DNA from 2 places in the Dactylosporangium sp. CA-139114 genome. Region 2 is predicted to be linked to the other one. Evidence: riboswitches for the same ligand, from Rfam matches in the RefSeq annotation. Region 2 holds a riboswitch; the other holds the start of a gene.
What was found. A riboswitch is a leader RNA that binds a small molecule or an ion and turns the genes downstream of it on or off. The one in region 2 is predicted to bind thiamine pyrophosphate.

Region 1 (7,013 bases), 440 kb from region 2:
GGTGGAGGCCCTGGCCGAGCTCGAGCTGCGCTCCCTCGGCCTGCGCTGAACGCCGGCCCGGGCGCAGGGAAAGGGGCCCCGGCGATCGGACCGGGGCCCCGCGAGTCGAACCGTCAGAAGCGCCGCCGCACGTCCTCGGCCGTGGAGGGGCCCGGCGACCAGTCCGCGGTGCTGGGACCGTCGGTGGTGGCCGGCACGATGCCCTCCTCGAGCGAGAGGTACCGCCCGGCCAGCACCCGCTTGGCCGCCGAGACCTCCACCGAGTCGGCGTTGGTCCACAGCTCGGCGAACAGCGCCTCGGCCCGCAGCGTGGCCTGCCGGCAGAACAGGTCCGCCAGCTCCAGGCCCTCGGGGCGCTCGGCGAGCTCCGTGCGCGCCTTCACGCACGCGGCGGACATCGCGAACAGCTCGGCCCCGATGTCGACCACGCGGCCGAGGAAGCCCTGCTTGTGCTCGAGCTTGCCCTGCCAGCGCGCCATCGCGTAGAAGGTCTCGCGGGCCAGCCGGCGCGAGGCCCGCTCGACGTAGCGCAGGTGCGGGGCCAGGGCGCCGAACTCGGCGAAGCCGCCCGGCAACTGGCCCTTGCCCGCGACCAGGGTCGGCAGCCACCTGGCGTAGAAGCCGCCGGCCTTCCCCGCCGCCTTCGCCTTGCGGCCCAGGCCCGCGTCGGGGTCGATGATGTCGCCCGCGACCGAGAGGTGCGCGTCGACGGCCTCCCGGGCGATGGCCAGGTGCATGATCTCCGTCGAGCCCTCGAAGATCCGGTTGATGCGCAGGTCGCGCAGGATCTGCTCGACCGGGATGGCCCGCTCGCCGCGCGCGGCGAGGGAGTCGGCGGTCTCGTAGCCGCGGCCGCCCCGGATCTGCACGAGCTCGTCGGCGACCTTCCAGGCCAGCTCCGAGGCGTACAGCTTGACCAGCGCGGCCTCGATGCGGATGTCGTTGCGGTTGTCGTCGGCGAGGCGGCAGGAGACCTCGATCATGGCCTCCATCCCGTAGGTGGAGCCGGCGATGAACGCGATCTTCTTGGCGATCGCCTCGTACGTGCCGATCGGCCGGCCCATCTGCACCCGCTCCGCGGCCCACTCGCGGGCCACGCCGAGGCACCACTTGCCGGCCCCGACGCACATCGCCGGCAGCGACAGCCGGCCGGTGTTGAGCGTGCTCAGCGCGATGCGCAGGCCCTGGCCCTCGCCGCCGATGACGTTCTCCTTGGGCACGCGCACGTCGTGGAAGCGGGTGACGCTGTTCTCCAGCCCGCGCAGGCCCATGAACGCGTTGCGCCGCTCGATGGTCACGCCGGGCGCGTCGCCCTCGACCACGAACGCGGTGATCCCGCCCTTGTGCCCCTCGCTCCTGGGCACCAGCGCCATGACCACGAACAGGGTGGCCAGGGTGCCGTTGGTGGCCCACAGCTTGACGCCGTTGAGCAGGTAGTCGCCGTCCTCGGTGGGCACCGCGGCGGTGCGCAGCCCGGCCGGGAACGAACCGACCTCCGGCTCGGTGAGCAGGAACGCGGACACCTCCCCGGCGGCCAGGCGGGGCAGGAAGCGCTGCTTCTGCTCGTCGTTGCCGACCAGCTTGAGCGGCTGCGGCACGCCGATCGACTGGTGCGCCGACAGCAGCGCGCCGATGGACGGGTTGACCGAGCCGACGAGCATGAGCGCGCGGCAGTAGTCGAGATTGGTCAGGCCCAGCCCGCCGTACCGCTCGTCGATCTTCATCCCGAAGGCGCCCAGTTCCCCGAGCGAGCGCAGCACCTCGTCCGGGATGTGGGCGTCGCGCTCGATCTGCTGGCCGTCCACCTCCGCGCTCAGGTAGGCGGCGAGCTTGGCGCGGAACTCGGCGCCGCGCGCCTCGGCGGCCGGATCGAGCTCCGGCAGTGGGTCGATGAGATCCAGGCGCAGCCGGCCGAGGAACAGCTCCTTGCCGAAGCTCGGCTTGCGCCATTCGGTCTCGCGGTTCTCCTCGATGACCTTGCGCGCCTCCCGTTCCGCGCGCACCGACGTCGCAACCATGGACACCCCCAGGTAGACGCTCCCGAACATCCAGGTTATTACCCGCGGGTAGCGTCGGCTATGCCAACGATCGCGGCCGCGACGGCGGCGGGCGCCTCGTCGGGGATCCAGTGGCTGACCCCGGCCAGCGGCACGAACCGGTAGTCGGCCGCGACGTGCTCGGCACAGGCGCGCGCCGCCGCCGGGCCGATCGCCACGTCCCCGTCGCTCCACACGTACGTCGTCGGCACCGTCGAGGGCCCCAGCCCGACGAGGTCGCGCGAGCCCATCGCCCGGTACCAGTTCAGCGCCGCCGTCAGCGCCCCCGGCTCGAGCAGCGGCCGCACGTACCCCTCGACGTCCTCCAGCGGCGCGAACAGCCCGCGCAGCCGTCGGGCGGAGTCGGCCAGCAGCACCTCCTCGGCCTTGCCCGGCTGCCGGAAGAGCTTGATGTACGCCGAGCGCTCCCGCTGGTCCGGGTCGTGCGCGTAGGCGTAGGCCGACGCGTGCGGGTGCGGCACCGAAACCGCCGTGAGCGTGCGCACCCGGTCGGTGTGCCGCAGCGCCACGTGCCAGGCGCAGATCGCTCCCCAGTCGTGCCCCACCAGGTGTACCGCCGGAATCTCCAGCGCGTCGAGGACCGCCACGACGTCCAGCGCGCACTCGGTGATCCGGTAGGCCTCGACCGTCGCCGGACGGGCGCCCGGCGAGGTGCCCCGCTGGTCGAGGGCGTAGGTGCGCAGGCCCGCGGCGTGCAGCAGCGGGGTGACCGCCGCCCACTCGCCGCTGTGCTGCGGGAAGCCGTGCAGCAGCAGCACCGGGTCCCCGCCGGGAGGGCCGCCGTCGAACACGTCGAACGTGAGCGATCGCGCCGTGATTTTCATGACCAGAGACTACGAGTCGGCGGCGATCACTGTTACCGTCGGGAAACAACTGCACATCCGACAGGGGAGCGCACAGCGCTGAGAGTGCGACGGCCGTCCGACGGCGTCGCAGACCCTCGAACCTGATCTGGGTAATGCCAGCGCAGGGAGCTCGGTCACCTCACGCCAGCCGTCACGTCGGCCCGTCCAAGGGCCGGCGTGACGTCGCGTCTCCTTCTGGTTCGCACGAACTGGGAGGTTCAACCATGCAGACCCGTTGGCGGACCGTCGACATCGTCGTCGCGTCCATCATCGCCGTGGCCTTCGCCGGGGTGTTCTACGCCTGGAACAACCTGTGGAACGCCCTGGAGAGCTTCGCGCTGCCCTGGCGCGCGGTGATCTACGGCGTGTGGCTCGTCCCCGCGGTCCTCGGGCCGCTGGTCATCCGCAAGCCCGGCGCCGGCCTCTACACCGAGCTCGTCGCCGCGATCGTCTCCGCGCTGTTCGGCTCGGCGTGGGGGCTCACGGTCGTGGTGTCCGGCCTGGTGCAGGGCATCGGCGGCGAGTTCGGCTTCGCCGCGACCGGCTACCGCGGGTACAAACTCGTCAACGCCCTGGTCGCGGGCGCCCTCTCCGGCGTGGGCGCCGCGCTGTTCGACCTGAGCGTCTACTACGGCGACACGTTCACGGCCGGCCAGAAGTGGACCTACGCGGCGCTCGTCGTGGCCAGCGGCGCGATCGTCGCCGGCGGCGGCAGCTGGGCCCTGCAGCGGGCGCTGTCGCGCACGGGCGTGCTGGACCGCTTCCCGTCCGGCCGGGAGCGGGTTGCCGTCTAAGCGTTGAGCACCGTCGAATTCCGCGGGTTCGGGTGGCGGCACGCCGGGCGCAAGGCCTGGGCGGTCCGCCACCTCGACCTGCGCATCGAGCACGGCGAGCGGGTCCTGCTGCTCGGCGCCTCCGGGGCCGGCAAGTCCACGCTGCTCGCCGCCCTCGCCGGCCTGCTCGCCGAGGACTCCGGCGAGCAGGAGGGCGAGGTCCTGGTCGACGGCCGCGACGCGCGCCGGCAGCGCAACACGACGGGGATCGTGTTCCAGGACCCGCAGACCCAGCTCGTGATGAGCCGGGCCGGCGACGACGTCGCCTTCGGCCTGGAGAACCGCGGCGTGCCCCGGGCCGGGATCTGGCCGCGGGTCGACGCCGCGCTGAGCGCCGTCGGCTTCCCGTACGACCGCTCCCGCAGCACCGCCGCGCTCTCCGGCGGCGAGCAGCAGCGGCTGGCCATCGCCGGCGTGATCGCGCTGCGGCCCGGGCTGCTGCTGCTCGACGAGCCGACCGCGAACCTCGATCCGGAGGGGGCGCAGCTCGTCCGTACCGCCATCGCCAAGGTCATCCAGGACCTCGACGCGACCCTGGTGCTGGTCGAGCACCGGGTCGACGAGGCCCTCCCCCTGGTCGACCGGACGATCGTGATCGGCGACGACCCCGACGCGGTCTGGAGCCCCGGCGCCCCGCTGCCGGTCCGCCCGGCCGCCACCGCCCCGGGCGAGGCGCTGCTCACCGCCGAGCGCCTGGCCCTGCCGCACACCGCCGCGATCGTCGACGAGGAGGTGCGCGCGGGGCAGGCCCTCGCGGTCGAGGGCCCCAACGGCGCCGGCAAGACGACCCTCGCGCTGCTGCTCGGCGGCCTGACGAAGCCGCGGGGCGGGCGGGTGACGGCCTCGGCCGCGCTGGCCGGGCGGGACGCGGGCCGCCCGCCGCACCGCTGGCGGGCGCGGAGCCTGGCCACGCGGATCGGCTCGGTGTTCCAGAACCCCGAGCACCAGTTCGTCACCGACACCGTCCGCGCCGAGCTGGCCCTCGGGGGCGCGTCCGAGGCGACGGTCGATCGCCTGCTGCAGCGGCTGTACCTCGACCGCCTGGCCCTCGCCAACCCCTTCACGCTCTCCGGCGGCGAACAGCGCCGGCTCAGCGTCGCGACCGCGCTCGCCGCCGCGCCCCGGGTGCTGGTCCTGGACGAGCCGACGTTCGGGCAGGACCTGCGCACCTGGCGGGAGCTGGTGACCCTGCTGGCCGACCTGCGCGACGAGGGCCGGGCGCTGGTGCTGGTCACCCACGACCCGCAGCTCGTGGCCGCGATCGGCGACCGGCGGCTGGAGCTGCGCCGATGACCGGGCCTTCGCCGACGACCGGACCTTTGCCGACGACCGCATCCTCGCCGACGACCGGACCCGCGCCGGTGCACGGGACGTGGCTCGGGCGGCGCGACGCGGTGGCCAAGCTGCTCGCCGCGCTGCTGGTGACCGCGGCCGTCGTCACGACCCTGGACCCGGTCGCCTCGCTGACCGTCATCGGCGCGCTGCTGGTGCTGCTGCCGTTCACTGGACTCGGCCTGGGCACGCTGTGGCGGCGGGGCTGGCCGATCCTGGTCTCCGCGGCCGGCATCTTCGGCTTCACGGTGCTGCTGGGAGCCCAGGACTCGCCGGTCGTCGCGCACGTCGCCGGGCTCGACGTGCGCGAGAACGCGGTCGGCTACGCCCTGCGGCTGCTCGCCGTCGGGCTGCCGGGCTTCGTGGTGTTCGCGACCATCGACCCGACCGACCTCGCCGACTCGCTCGTCGCGCACCTGCGGGTCCCGCCCCGGTTCGCGATCGGCGCCCTGGCCGCGCTTCGCCTGGCGCCGCTGCTCGCCGGGGAGTACCGGCTGATCCGGCTCGCGCGGCGCGCCCGCGGTACCAAGGCCGGGCCCTTCTCCACGCTCTTCGGCCTGCTCGTCGCGGCCATCCGGCGCGGCATCCGGCTGGCGACCGCCATGGAGGCCCGCGGATTCGACCGGGGCGAGCCGCGCACGATCGCCCGGGATACCCGATTCGGGTGGATGGATGCCCTGGTAGTGGCCCTCGGCCTGGCCCTCGCGCTAGCGGTGGTCACGCTGAAGTTCGCACGCACATAGGCATATCGCTACCTGTTGTTCGCCCACGGCATCGAGGGTCGGCGGTGAGAACCACCGGATTCCAGCTGAGGAGCGTTCATGGGCCACGGTCACGGCCACCACCATCACCACGAGGACCTGCCGCAGGCAGCCGGCGACGTCCCCGCGGTGCTCGACGCGTCGATCCCGGACAGCGAGCTCTCGCCCGGCGACGTCTCCCGCCGCGGGTTCCTTCGCCGCGCGGGTCTGCTCGGCGCGGCGGCCGCCGCGGGCGGCGCGCTGGCGAACGCCGGCGTCGCGCACGCGCACGGCGACGAGCACAGCCACGACTTCGACGGCTGGGACCGCCACGGCCACAGCCGCCCGTCGAACAACAACCTCACGTGGCTGGCGGGCGACCACCACATCCACACCCAGTTCTCCAGCGACGGCATGTACCGGGTCGACGACCACGTGCGGCACGCCTCCGCGTTCGGCCTGGACTGGATGGTCATCACCGACCACGGCACCGTCCAGCACTCGAAGATCGGCGTCGACAAGGTCAACCCGCTCATCCGCGGGGCCCGCGACGACTACAAGGACATGCTGGTCTTCCAGGGCCTGGAGTGGAACATCCCGGCCGCCGAGCACGGCACGGTCTTCGTGCACCCGGGCGCCAACGAGGTCGCGGTCCTCAAGGAGTTCGAGGGCACCTTCGACGGCTCGGTGCAGGGCTCGGTCAACCCGGCCAACGTCACCGAGGCCCTCGCGATCGCCGGCATCAAGTTCCTCGGCGACCAGGTCGCCAAGCGGCGGGTCCAGGACGCGCTGTTCCTGGCCAACCACCCGGCCCGCAACGGCATCGACTCGCCGCACGAGATCCGCGGCTGGCGCGACGCCAACCCGCAGATCGCGATCGGCTTCGAGGGCGCCCCCGGCCACCAGGCCGCCGGCATCGCCAAGCCGCTCGGCGGCGGCGCGGGCCGCGGCTTCTACGAGAACGCCCCCAACGCGAACTCGTTCGCCGGCTACCCGCCGGAGAGCTACCGCACCTGGGGCGGCTTCGACTGGATGACCTCCACCGTCGGCGGCCTCTGGGACAGCCTCCTGGCCGAGGGCAAGGCGTGGTGGATCACCGCGAACTCGGACTCGCACGTCGTCTACGAGGAGACGGCGAAGCGCCCCGACAACACGGACTTCGCCACCAACGGCTACCACTTCGACCCGGTGTACGGCCAGCCGGCC
Region 2 (7,013 bases):
ACGACGCGCACCCCGTGCACCTGCTCGACGGCCAGGCCGCACTCGTCCAGCAGCGCGGTGGCGCTCTGGGCGTCGTAGCGGCGGCGGAGCCGGTCGCGGGCGTCGCCCCGGCCGTCGGGGCTGGCCACGAGCAGCGAGGCAGCGGCGAGGTGGCCGCCGATCGCGCGGGCCAGCACCGCGGCGGCCCGGTTGGCGACCACGACGCTGGCCGCGCCGCCGGGGCGCAGGGTCCCGGCGAGCGCGGCGACGACCTTGTGCGGGTCGTCCACGACCTCGAGCAGGCTGTGGCAGAGCACCAGGTCCACGCTCTGCGGCCGGACCAGGTCGGCCAGGCCGTCGCCGTCGCCCTGCACGGCGGTGACCCGCTCCCCCACCCCGGCCTCGGCCGCGCGCCGGGTGAGCGCGGCGAGCGCGTCGGGGCTGGCGTCGACGACGGTGACGGTGTGACCGGCCTGCGCGAGCGGGACGGCGAAGCCACCGGTGCCGCCGCCGACGTCGAGGGCGTTCAGCGGCCGGGCGGCCCGGGCCAGCTCGTCACGCAGCACGCGCCAGACCACGGCGGTGCGGGGCGCAGAAGACTCCACCCAGACGACCTTAGTGGAGCAGCGGCAGGTACACCTGACCGCCCGCCTCGGCGAACTCGTCGGACTTCTGCCGCATGCCCAGCTCGGCGTACTCGCGCAGATCCTGGCTGATCTTCATGGAGCAGAACTTGGGCCCGCACATGGAGCAGAAGTGCGCGGTCTTGGCGGGCTCGGCCGGGAGGGTCTCGTCGTGGTACGCGCGGGCCGTGTCCGGGTCCAGCGCCAGGTTGAACTGGTCCTCCCAGCGGAACTCGAAGCGGGCCTTGGACAGCGCGTCGTCCCACGCCTGGGCGCCCGGGTGGCCCTTGGCGAGGTCGGCGGCGTGCGCGGCGATCTTGTAGGCGATGACCCCGGCCTTGACGTCGTCGCGGTCGGGCAGGCCCAGGTGCTCCTTGGGGGTGACGTAGCAGAGCATGGCGGTGCCGTACATCGCGATCATCGCCGCGCCGATGGCCGAGGTGATGTGGTCGTAGGCGGGCGCGATGTCGGTCGTCAGCGGGCCGAGCGTGTAGAAGGGCGCCTCGTGGCACCACTCCATCTGCAGGTCCACGTTCTCCTTGATCTTGTGCATGGGCACGTGGCCGGGGCCCTCGATCATGACCTGCACGTCGTGCGCCCACGCGATCTTCGTCAGCTCGCCCAGGGTCTTGAGCTCGGCGAGCTGGGCCTCGTCGTTGGCGTCGGCGATCGAGCCGGGGCGCAGGCCGTCGCCGAGGGAGAACGCGACGTCGTACCGCGCCAGGATCTCGCACAGCTCCGCGAAGTGCGTGTAGAGGAAGTTCTCCTCGTGATGGGCCAGGCACCAGGCGGCCATGATCGAGCCGCCGCGGGACACGATGCCGGTGACCCGCCGGACGGTCATGGGCACGTAGCGCAGCAGCACCCCGGCGTGCACGGTCATGTAGTCGACGCCCTGCTCGGCCTGCTCGATGACGGTGTCGCGGTACGCCTCCCAGGTCAGCCGGGTGGGATCGCCGCCGACCTTCTCGAGGGCCTGGTAGATGGGCACGGTACCGATGGGCACCGGGGAGTTGCGCACGATCGCCTCGCGGGTGGCGTGGATGTGCCGGCCCGTGGACAGGTCCATGACGGTGTCCGCGCCCCAGCGGGTGGCCCAGGCCAGCTTGGCGACCTCCTCCTCGACGCCGGAGGAGACGGCGCTGGTGCCGATGTTGGCGTTGACCTTCACGAGGAACCGGGAGCCGATGACCATCGGCTCGCTCTCGGGGTGGTTGACGTTGTTGGGCAGGATGGCCCGGCCGGCGGCGATCTCGGAGCGCACCAGCTCCGGCTCGACGCCCTCCCGGATCGCCGCGAACCGCATCTCGCGGGTGATCACGCCCTGGCGCGCGTAGTGCAGCTGCGTGCGCTCGACCGGGCCGCGCTCGGCGATCCACGCGGCGCGCAGCGGCGGGTCGCTGACCGGTCCGGACGTGTCGTACAGCCGGACGGGCGGGTTGTCGCCGGAGAGCTGCACCTCGGCGAAGGGCACTCCCTCGACGAAAACCTTACGTTTCATGACAAACCTCCCATAAAAGGGCATGGATGACCTGAGGAAGCGGCGACGTCGACGCCTGCAGAGCGGTGGTGCCTAGAAGGGGCCCCAGGCCAGCGGGCCGTGGCCGGCGCCCAGGGTCCAGGACGCCGAGCGGGTGAGGGCCGAGTGGACGTAGGACTTGGCGCGCGCGAGGGCGACCGGCAGCTCGTCGCCGGCCGCGAGCCGGGCGGCGGTCGCGGCGGCGAAGGTGCAGCCGGTGCCGTGGTTGTTGGTCGTGTCGATCCAGGGGGCGCTCAGCAGCGAGGTCTGGCCGTCGTACCAGACCGCGTCGACGGCCTCGGCACTCCCCCGCAGGTGGCCGCCCTTGACCACGACGCACCGGGGCCCGAAGGCGGCCAGGTCCCCGGCGGCCTTCGCGGCGTCGTCGGCGTCGAGCACCTCGCGGCCGAGCAGCACGGAGGCCTCGCGCAGGTTCGGCGTGACCACGGCGGCGTGCGGGAAGAGCAGGTCGAGGTACGCGCGCTCGGCGTCGGCGGTGAAGAGCCGGTCGCCGGAGGAGGCCACGAGCACCGGGTCGACCACCAGGTTCGGCAGCCGCGGGGCGAGCCGGGCCACGAGCGCGACGGTGTCCGGGGAGGCCAGCATGCCGGTCTTCACCCCGGCGACGGGCAGGTCGTCGAGGACGGCCTCGAGCTGGGCCTCGACGAACCCCGGGTCGACGGCGGAGATGGCCCGCACGCCCGCCGTGTTCTGCGCGGTGAGCGCGGTGATGACGCTGGTGCCGAAGACGTCGTGCGCGGCGAAGGTCTTGAGGTCGGCCTGGATTCCGGCGCCGCCCCCGGAGTCGGAGCCGGCGATGGTGAGCGCCACGGGCGGGTTCATGCGGCCAGCAGCTCCTTGACCAGGCGGGCCGGGTCCTCGGCGCGCATGACGGCACCCATCACGGCCACCCCGGCGGCGCCCTCGTCGAGGCAGTCGCGGACGCGGCCGGGGGTGTCGACGCCGCCGAGCGCGAAGACCGGCACGGGCGCGGCCATCGCCATGCGGCCCAGCGCGGCCAGGCCCAGCGGCGGGCCGTAGCCGGGCTTGCTGCGCGTGGCGAAGATCGGCGAGAGGGTCACGTAGTCGACGGGGTCGTCCCCGGCCGCGACCAGCTCCTCGAGCCCGTGGCACTTGCGCAGCGCCCCGTCCTCCTCCAGCAGCAGCCGGCCGCCGACCTGGTCGAGGAGGCTGCGCAGGGTGGCCGCGAGCTTGAGCCGGCGCCGCGGCGGGAGGTCGTGCTCGCGCAGGACCACCACCCGGGCCCCGCCGTCGACGGCGCCCGCGATCACCTCGTCGAGCGGGCGCCCGGTCTGCCGGCGGTCGGTGAAGACGATGAGGCCGGGCTCTACCACGGCATACCTCCGGTCGGGCTGGATGCGGTCGCGTGCAGGCGCCGGGGGATGCGCCCGGCCAGGTGGGCCAGCCGCCCGGCCCGCACCGCGAGGCGCATCGCCTCGGCCATGCGCGCCGGGTGCTCGGCCCGGGTGACGGCGGAGGCGAGCAGCACGCCGTCGCAGCCCAGCTCCATCGCGAGGGCCGCGTCGGAGGCGGTGCCGATCCCGGCGTCGAGGATGACCGGGACGGTGACGAGCCGCCGGATGAGCGCGATGTTGTGCGGGTTGCGGATGCCCAGGCCGGAGCCGATGGGGGCGCCGAGCGGCATGACGGCCGCGCAGCCCACGTCGGCGAGGCGCTGGGCGAGGACGGGGTCGTCGCTGGTGTACGGCAGGACGGTGAACCCGTCCCCGACGAGCCGCGCGGCCGCGTCGAGCAGCTCGACCCCGTCGGGCAGCAGGGTCTCCTCGTCGCCGATCATCTCGAGTTTCACCCAGGCGGTGCCGAAGGCCTCGCGGGCGAGGTGGGCGAGCTTGACCGCCTCGGTCGCCGTGTAGCAGCCGGCCGTGTTGGGCAGCACGCGCACCCCGCAGCGCTCGACGACGTCGAGCAGCGAGGGCGCGGCCGGGTCGAGCCGGCGCAGGGCGACGGTGACGAGCGCGGTCTCGCTGGCCCGGATGGCCGCCTCGAGGGCCGCGTGGCTGGTCGCCCCGCCGGTGCCCAGGATGAGCCGGGACGGCAGCTCCACGCCGTCCAGCACGAGGGCGTCAGCCACCCTGCACCGCCGTCAGCACCTCGACCTGGTCGCCCTCGGCCGGGCGGGTCTGCTCCCAGCGCGACCGGGGCACCACGTCACCGTTGAGGGCGACGGCGATCCCGCGCGGGTCCTCTCCGGCGAGCGCCTTCACCACGTCGGCGACGGTGATGCCCTCGTCGACGGTCGATGCGACGGCGTTGACCACAAGCTGCATGGAACTCACTCCTGCCTCCCTGCGCCGGCATGATCCGGATCAGGTTCTACGGTCGGGGGCTCACAGCCCCCCTCTCAGCCCGGTCGCACCGGACTCCCGTGGGGTACGCGTCCGACGATAACGCCGCCGGAGCCGTCAGGTAAAGCGCCCGGCCCCGAAGGCCCGCACGTCCACCCCGGTCGCGCCGAGCAGCGCCAGCTCGGCAACGGCCGCGGCGGTCGCCGGGGCCAGCAGCACCCCGTTGCGGTGGTGGCCGGTGGCGACGATCACCCCGGATTCGAGCCGGTCGATGACCGGGGCGTTGTCGGGCGTGCCCGGGCGCAGGCCGGCGAGGGTCTCGGCCAGGACGAGCTCGGCGACCCCGGGCAGGAGGTCGGCGGCCGGCTGGAGCAGGTCCAGCACGCCGCCGGCGGTGACCGTGGTGTCGGGCCCGCGCTCCTCCTCGGTGGCGCCGACGACCAGCTCGCCGTCGCGGCGCGGCACGAGGTACACGTCCCGGCCCCGGGCCACGCCCCGCACGACGTGGCGCAGCAGCGGCTCGGCGCCCCGCAGCCGCAGCAGCTGGCCCTTCACCGGGCGCACCGGCAGCCCGGTCAGCGCGGCCGAGGCGGCACCGGCCGCGACGATGATCACATCGTCCCGCAGCGTGGACGGGTCGGCGACGTCCCGCGCCTCGAACCGCACCGGCAGGGTGCGCAGGGCCCGCAGCAGGAGCCGGGGATCGACCTGGTGATCGCCGGGGGCGAGGGCACCGCCGCGGACCCGCGGGGCGAGCAGCGGCTCGCGCTCGCGCAGCTCGCGGCCGGTGAGCGGCTCGATCGCGGTGCCGGCGCGGCGGTAGAAGCCGATGAGGCGGTCGATCTCGGCCTGGTCGTCGGCGGTGAGCGCGACGAGGAGGGTGCCGTCGGTGCGGTACGAGATCGGCAGTGCGGTCCGGGCCTCGACCCGCGCGGCGAACGAGGGCCAGCGGCGCATCGACTCGAGCATCAGCGCCTGCAGATCCTCCTCGCCGAAGACGGCCTCGGCCGTGGGCGCGAGCATCCCGGCCGCGACCAGCCCGGCGCCCCGCCCCGGGTCGGCGTCGTACACCGTGATGTCGCCGGCCCCCCGCTCGACGAGCTCGAAGGCGACGCTGAGCCCGATGATCCCGCCGCCCACGATGCCGATGCTCATGCTCATGCCGAGAACTCCAAGGCCGCCGCGTACGGGTCCGCCGCGCCGCTGATCGCGCCCACCACGGCGACGGCGTGCGCCCCGGCCGCGAACAGCTCGCCGGCCCGGGCCGCGGTCACCCCGCCGATCGCCACCACCGGCACGGGCACCGCCTCGGCCACCGCGCGCACCCCGGCCGGGCCGATCGCGTCGGGCAGGCCGCTCTTCGTGGTGGTCGCGAACGCGGGCCCGACGCCGAGGTACGAGGCCCCGTCGGCGACCGCCCGGCGCGCCGTGTGCGGATCGCGGGCGGTCGCGCCGAGGATCGCGTGCGGGCCGAGGATGCGCCGGGCGGCGGCCACCGGCAGGTCGTCGGCGCCGACGTGCCCGCCGTCGGCCCCGGCCGCGAGCGCGAGGTGCAGCCGGTCGTTGACCAGGCACGTGCGGCCCAGCTCGCGGCACATGGCCAGCACGCGCACGGTCAGCTCGAAGGCCTCCCGATCGGTCAGGGCGTCCTCGGGGCGCACCTGCACCGTGTCGAAGCCCGCGCGCAGGGCCGCGGCGACGACCTCGAGCGGGTTGCGGCCGGGCCGGGTGTCGGTCACGAGATGCAGTCGTCCGAGGGTGGGCACCGCGATAGTTTTTCAGACATGCAGCAAGTGCGACTCGGCCGGACCGGCCTGCAGGTCTCTGAAATCTGTCTCGGCATGATGAGCTACGGCGACCCGGCCCAGCGCCCGTGGGCGCTGGACGAGGAGGGCGCCGACCCGTTCGTGCGCCGCGCCGCCGAGGCCGGGATCACGTTCTTCGACACCGCCGACGTCTACTCCCTCGGCGCCAGCGAGGTGATCACGGGCCGGCTGCTGGCGAAGTACTTCCAGCGCCGCGACGACTACGTCCTGGCCACGAAGGTCCATGGCCGGATGAGCGACGCCCCCAACGACGGCGGCCTGTCCCGCAAGCACATCCTGGCGGGCATCGACGACTCGCTGCGCCGGCTCGGCACCGACTACGTCGACCTCTACCAGATCCACCGCTGGGACCCGGCCACCCCGATCGAGGAGACGATGCAGGCCCTGCACGACGTCGTCCGCGCCGGCAAGGCCCGCTACATCGGGGCGTCCAGCATGTACGCCTGGCAGTTCTCCAAGGCCCAGTACCTCGCCCGCGAGCACGGCTGGACCCCGTTCGTGTCGATGCAGAACCACTGCAACCTGGTGTACCGCGAGGAGGAGCGCGAGATGATCCCGCTCTGCGCGGACCAGGGCGTCGGGGTGATCCCCTGGAGCCCCCTGGCCCGCGGTCTGCTGGCCGGCAACCGGGGCCGCGGCGGCGAGCGGCGCACGACCCGGGCGAACAACGACCCGTACGGCGACCAGCTGTACACCGAGGCCGACTTCAACGTCGTGGACGCCAACGCCGCCCTGGCCG

Region 1: another riboswitch for thiamine pyrophosphate. It lies ahead of ACQP2P_RS39765 (ECF transporter S component); the one in region 2 lies ahead of thiS (sulfur carrier protein ThiS).

What each region holds. Positions count from the first base shown of each region.
Region 1 covers NZ_CP192080.1:8,868,282-8,875,294, forward strand. The annotation lists gene ACQP2P_RS39750 (hypothetical protein) at 1-49, shown strand, start outside; gene ACQP2P_RS39755 (acyl-CoA dehydrogenase family protein) at 114-2,018, opposite strand; gene ACQP2P_RS39760 (alpha/beta fold hydrolase) at 2,057-2,881, opposite strand; TPP riboswitch at 2,934-3,048, shown strand; gene ACQP2P_RS39765 (ECF transporter S component) at 3,127-3,696, shown strand; gene ACQP2P_RS39770 (ABC transporter ATP-binding protein) at 3,700-5,028, shown strand; gene ACQP2P_RS39775 (energy-coupling factor transporter transmembrane component T family protein) at 5,055-5,810, shown strand; gene ACQP2P_RS39780 (PHP domain-containing protein) at 5,889-7,013, shown strand, end outside.
Region 2 covers NZ_CP192080.1:8,431,875-8,438,887, forward strand. The annotation lists gene ACQP2P_RS37720 (class I SAM-dependent methyltransferase) at 1-584, opposite strand, end outside; gene thiC (phosphomethylpyrimidine synthase ThiC) at 595-2,103, opposite strand; gene thiD (bifunctional hydroxymethylpyrimidine kinase/phosphomethylpyrimidine kinase) at 2,176-2,964, opposite strand; gene ACQP2P_RS37735 (thiamine phosphate synthase) at 2,961-3,476, opposite strand; gene ACQP2P_RS37740 (thiazole synthase) at 3,470-4,234, opposite strand; gene thiS (sulfur carrier protein ThiS) at 4,227-4,430, opposite strand; TPP riboswitch at 4,430-4,540, opposite strand; gene thiO (glycine oxidase ThiO) at 4,566-5,609, opposite strand; gene thiE (thiamine phosphate synthase) at 5,606-6,214, opposite strand; gene ACQP2P_RS37760 (aldo/keto reductase) at 6,233-7,013, shown strand, end outside.